Regions from separate parts of the Hyphobacterium marinum genome, predicted to be linked through region 2. Evidence: predicted binding sites of a transcription regulator. Region 2 holds the regulator's gene; the other holds the start of a gene.
What was found. Region 2 encodes LexA, which represses DNA repair genes until DNA is damaged. Its sites were predicted from a motif close to ATGTTCCNCTTGTGTTCC; they were not measured.
Positions count from the first base shown of each region.

Region 1: the regulator LexA is predicted to act here: its motif matches at 1,491-1,508, upstream of V0U35_RS09060 (ROK family protein).

Region 1 covers NZ_JAZDRO010000003.1:286,780-289,842, forward strand. The annotation lists gene V0U35_RS09050 (PleD family two-component system response regulator) at 1-980, opposite strand, end outside; gene V0U35_RS09055 (response regulator) at 992-1,357, opposite strand; gene V0U35_RS09060 (ROK family protein) at 1,543-2,421, shown strand; gene V0U35_RS09065 (DNA polymerase IV) at 2,418-3,063, shown strand, end outside.
Region 2 covers NZ_JAZDRO010000006.1:18,513-21,575, forward strand. The annotation lists gene trpC (indole-3-glycerol phosphate synthase TrpC) at 1-445, shown strand, start outside; gene V0U35_RS12600 (hypothetical protein) at 514-1,104, opposite strand; gene lexA (transcriptional repressor LexA) at 1,279-1,959, shown strand; gene V0U35_RS12610 (ComEC/Rec2 family competence protein) at 1,971-3,063, opposite strand, start outside.

The sequences.
Region 1 (3,063 bases), on a different contig from region 2:
TGGTCGAGGTCCGCGATGAGCACGGACACGGTCGCCCCGCCATTGGCCGCCGCGTCGACTGCCTGGTTGAGCCGTGACGCGATATAGCGCCGGTTATGCAGCCCCGTCAGCGGATCGGTGATCGCCATTTCCAGGCTCTCGTCGAGCCGGGCCCGCAAGCGGTCGGCATAGGTCTTCCGGCGCAACTGCGTCCGGATACGGGCGTTCAGCTCCTGCGCATCGACCGGCCGGTGAATGATGTCGCTAACCCCGAGATCCAGCGCGCGCACGCTGCGCTCCACCTCGTCGGGGCTGACCACGGCAATGATCGGCACATGGCGGGTCGCCGCTTCCGAGCGCACGCGGGCGCACAGACGCAGGCCATCGAATTTCGGGCTGGTCAGGTCGATGAGCAGAATATCAACGCCGCTGACCGCCACTCGGGCCGCCAGGGCCGGGTCGGTGACGACCTTTGACTGTGTGCAGGCAGGCAGTTTCGATTGCAGATGAGCCCCGGCGCGTTCGTCACCGGCAACAATCAGCGCCCAGGGCTTGGCCTTGGGATCAGCGTCGACGAGATCGCCGGCATCCGGCGTCGCGCTGTCGCGGGTCCGCAATTCATCAAGGACGACTTTCAGGCGCAGCAGCGAGCGGACTCGCGCAAACAGGGTCAGATCGTCGACCGGCTTGGTCAGGAAGTCATCGGCTCCGCATTCCAGACCCGAGACACGATCTTCGCGCTGATCGAGCGCGGTCACCATGACCACCGGGATATGGCGTGTCGCGGTATCGGCCTTCAGCCGGCGGCAAACCTCGAACCCGTCCATGCCGGGCATCATGATGTCGAGCAGGACGATATCGGGTTGCTGGGATTTCGCAGCGACCAGCGCATCGGAGCCGTTCGTGGCCGTGACCACCTCGAAATACTCAGCCTTCAGGCGCGCCTCGAGCAGCCGGACATTCGGCTCCTGGTCATCAACAACAAGGATGCGGGCGCTCATCGTCCTGTCCCCTAGGCCAGAAACCGCTGCACGGTCTCGATAAAGGTCGTGACCGTGATCGGCTTGGAGAGATAGGCCTCGCATCCGCCCTCGCGAATGCGCTCTTCATCACCCTTCATGGCAAAGGCGGTGACGGCGACGACCGGAATGCCGGACAGCTCGTCATCGTCCTTGATCCACTTGGTGACTTCCAGACCCGACACTTCGGGGAGCTGAATGTCCATGAGGATGAGATCGGGACGGTGCTCCCGCGCCAGTTCCAGCGCCTTCAGCCCGTCCTTGGTGCCAAGCGTGTCGTATCCATGAGCTTCGAGAAGATCATGAAACAGCTTCATGTTCAGCTCGTTATCCTCAACGATGAGAACTTTCTTCGACATGACCTGAAGCATGACGCCGTCGCGTTCCCCGTGCTTGTTGTGCGCGTTTCGCACACGCTTTGACACCCCGCAGACAGTAAACCCGATCTTCCTTAATCAACGGTGAGTCAGGGCGCGACTTCCTTCCCCTTCCGGAACAAGATAAGAACAACATCCTTAATCATAAAGGCATTCCGGGCAAAACCATGGTCAGGGCGGGCATTGATCTGGGCGGCACGAAAATCGAGGCCATCGCGCTCGACGACGCGGGCCAAACCCTTGCCTGCAAACGGATTTCAACGCCTTCTGGCTATGACGCTGCGATTCGCGCCGTTGCAGGGCTCGTAACAGATTTCGAACGCCAAGACGGACCCATTGGGCGGGTCGGCGTCGGTCATCCCGGATCGGCGAGCCCCGCAACGGGACTGATTCGCGGGGCCAACTCGACCTGGCTCAATGGCCGTGACTTCCGGTCGGACCTGTCTGCGGCACTGGGTCGGCCCACGCGATTCGCCAATGACGCGGACTGTTTCGCCATGGCCGAAGCCACCGACGGGGCCGGAGCCGGGTGTCGCACCGTCTTCGGCGTCATCCTCGGGACAGGGGTGGGCGGTGGAATCGTCATCGACGGCCAGCTCCATTCCGGTGCCCAGAACATCGCCGGGGAATGGGGCCACACCGCCCTGCCCCGCCTGACAGAAGAGGAGTATCCCGGCCCGGACTGCTGGTGCGGCCAGGTCTCCTGTGTCGAGGCCTGGCTCTCCGGCCCGGGGATTGCGGCCGAGCATGAAAGCCGTACAGGACGTCAGACTGACAGTGCGGCCATTCTGGCAGGCCCCGCCGAAGTCGAAATCTATGCCGGCCGTCTGGCGCGCGCCCTGTCGACCGTCGTGAACATTCTCGACCCGGACGCGATCATCCTCGGTGGCGGGGTATCGAATACGGCCGGACTGCCTGAAGCGGTCGAGACGGCCCTGCGCGATCAGGTCTTCTCAGACGTGCTCAACACGCGTGTCCTCAGGCACAAACATGGCGACGCATCCGGCGTGCGCGGTGCGGCGATGCTGTGGAGTGCGAAGGAATGAGCACCGATCCGGGCTATTGCCGGACTTGCCTGACGCCACTGCCACCGGAGACACGGTCCACCTGCCCCGCTTGCGGCAGCAAGCGCCTGTTGCGCCACGCCGAAATCAACGCGCTGTCCATTGCCCATATCGATTGCGATGCCTTCTACGCAGCGATCGAAAAGCGCGATGATCCGTCCCTCGCCGACAAGCCGGTCATTATCGGCGGGCGGCAACGCGGCGTGGTCGCGACCGCCTGCTATGTCGCGCGGCTCTATGGCGTGCGGTCCGCCATGCCGATGTTCCAAGCCTTGAAGCGCTGTCCCGACGCCGTCGTCCTGCAGCCACGCGGCAGCGTCTATGCCGCCGAAGGCCGGCGCATCCGGGAAATGATGGAAGCGGCCACACCACTGGTCGAGCCGCTCTCCATCGACGAGGCTTTCCTGGACCTCACCGGTACGCAGCGCCTGCATGGGCACCCCCCCGCCCTGACCCTCTTGGAGCTGCAGCGGCACATCTTCACCGAGACCGGACTGACTGTGTCGGTCGGGCTTTCCTACAACAAGTTCCTTGCCAAAACCGCTTCCGACCTCGACAAGCCGGACGGGTTTGCCCTGATCGGTGAGGCCGAGGCGGGTGATTTCCTGAAAGACCGCCCGGTCG
Region 2 (3,063 bases):
CAAGGACTTCATGCTCGACCCGTGGCAGATCGTGGAATCGCGCGCGCTCGGGGCCGATGCCATTCTCGTCATCCTCGCCAGCGTCGATGACGCGCTCGCCGCGGACCTCATCTCGACGGCCTGGGGCTGGGGGATGGATGCGCTCGTGGAAACGCACAACGAGGCCGAGGTCGAGCGCGCGCTGACGCTCAATGCCAATCTCATCGGCGTGAATAATCGCGATCTGACCACGTTCGAGACCTCGCTGGCGACGTTTGAACGCCTCGCCCCGCGCTTTGCCGGTCAACGATTCGCGGTGGCCGAAAGCGGCATCGCCACACCGGAGGACGTCACCCGCGTCCGCGAGGCCGGCGCACGCGCCGTCCTGGTGGGTGAAAGCCTTATGCGGCAAGGCGATGTGGCCAAGGCCACGCGCACCCTGATGGGGACGGCAGCGTTTACTTGAGGCGGGAAGGAGAGCTTTCCGGTGGCGCGCTGGGCGTCGCTCGCAAGAGGGCGTCGAATTTGTCAGCGTTATTCGACATGACACTTCCGTAGCTTCCCACGATCCGACCGCCTTATATAAACCTCGATAGGCTGTGGCTTTGAGCGGTCAAACAACCACCCATCGCCCGGGGCATCAACCACGTCACCATGTTCGACCGCCTCTATGTCTCCGCCATCACACCAGCGCGCATATAGCTGAATTCCGGCCTGCTCTGCGTCCAACAACGCAATTTGCCGCATATACGTTTCGATGTTCCCGCCATCGCAAGCGCTCGCTCCGTCACGCAGGTTTCTACGCCGGTCATCCGGAAGAGAATTGTATAACCAAATACCAGCCTCACCGATGGAGACATGGCTCGACTGGCCTTTTATCTGCGGAATCGTTTTGCGGACGAGGCCGATCCAAAAGGGCCAGAACAGCACAATCGCAGCCGTCAAAAGCAGCCCAACAATTAGCCAGCCCCACGCCGGTTCTTGGACCCAAGCCGGACAAGACGAGCCAAACCGCTCACACCATTCTAGAATTATTAATTCGTAGTGAGCAGGGCCATCGGCCATCATGAATAAGAAGACGCTGGCAACGATCACCAAAAATGCCGAGGCGGACTTGTATAGCATCCCCAACCCATACCACGGGCCGGGGCAAAATCGCCACAAACAAGGTCATTCCGTGTCCTTCACGTCTCTACTTGCACCGAAGGGATAGGAGGACTTGACGCGCCCCCGGAACACTTATAGAACATCGCGTGAAGTTTATGTTTTGTTCCGCTCGCCGGTCGCGAAGGAAACGCCATGCTGACGCGCAAGCAACACCAGCTTTTGCTGTTCATCCACCGCCGCATCACCGAGACCGGTGTGTCGCCCTCCTTTGACGAGATGAAGGATGCGCTGGAACTGGCGTCCAAGTCCGGCGTGCACCGCCTGATCACGGCGCTGGAGGAGCGCGGCTTCATCCGCCGCCTCGCCCACCGCGCCCGTGCGCTTGAAGTGCTCAAAATGCCGGATTCCGCCGCGCCTGCCGGTGCCGATCTCGGCCCCAATGTCGTGCGAGCCGACTTCAAGCGCCCGCCGCGCGAGGCGCGCGACAGCCGCGAAGTACCCCTGCTTGGCAAGATCGCCGCCGGTGTCCCCATCGAGGCGATCCAGCACGAGACCGACCGCTTCGTGTTGCCGCCCGATATTGCCGGCGGTTCGGGTGAACATTTCGCGCTCGAAGTGGAAGGCGATTCCATGATCGATGCGGGCATTCTTGAAGGCGATATCGTCGTCATCGAACGCTGCAACACCGCCAATACCGGCGAGATCGTTGTCGCGCTTGTCGACAACGAGGAAGCCACGCTGAAACGTCTGCGCCGCAAGGGCGGTTCAATTGCGCTCGAAGCCGCCAACCCGGCTTATGAGACCCGCATTTTCGGACCGGACCGGGTCCAGGTACAGGGCCGTCTCGTCGGTCTCATCCGCCGCTATCACTAGGCTTTCGCCGTCTAGTCGCGGTGTGTCCCTGCCATCGTGCCCGTGCCCGTCCCCGTCCAGGACCGGTCACCCCTGCGGTCGGCGACCGTTTCCCACGACGTGATACGGCCATCGGTGATCCGGAATGTCCGGGCACCGTCACGCGCGAGATCATCGGCATCGATCAGTTCGGCATCGCAGCGCGACCGGAGAACCCGGTTTACCTCAAGGCGCGTGACGACCAGATCCGCCGTGCGGCAGTCCTCGATCAGGGCTTCCTCGGTTTCCGGCGTCGCGATCAGCACGCCCTGCGCCCGGCCTGCACAGCCTGAGGCGTCGCAACGCATCCCCCTCGCCAGTCTGACTTCGCGGTCACCGGTCTGTTCGAGGAAGACTCGCGCCGCAAACCGCGAGCGCCGCGTTGTACTGGCCGACCAGTCTCCATCTGCCGCGTCATAGTGGGCAATGACCACGCCGCTATCCGTCACAAGACCGTCCGGGACCGGTGTGGCCCACCACAGGATGAGACCGGCCCCCATGAAGACCAGCCCCGCCAGCCTCAACAATCCCCGGCCTGCCACCAGAGCCGCAAATCCGGCGGCATAGAGCGGCAGGGCTGCGCCATGGCCCGCCGGGACCGGTGACAGCGCGCCGGGCCAATCGGCGATAAAGTGGGCAATGGATAGAACCGCATCCAGTCCCGCCCCCATCACGGCGAGCGGTATGGCTTCGAGGCCAAACGGCATCAGCGCCAGCGCGATGACGCCGGCCGGCATCACCAGGAAGGAAAAGATCGGCATGGCCGCCAGATTGGCGATGAAGCCGAAGGCGGCGAGCCGGTTGAAATGGAAGGCCGCAAATCCCGATGTCGCCGCACCCGCGATCAGGGACGACCAGCCAATGGCTCCGATTGATCCGGCGGCGCGGCGCAGAACGCCCGGGCGTGGCCCCGGCCGGCGGTGATCACGCAAGGCTCCAAAGGCTGTGATCAGGGCTGACGCAGCGGCGAAAGACATCTGGAATCCCGGCGTGACGATGCTTTCGGGCTGGATGAGCAAAACCGCAAAGGCGGCCAGCGCAACTGAGCGCATGGAGATTGCTTGCCGGCCGACCAGAACGCCGATG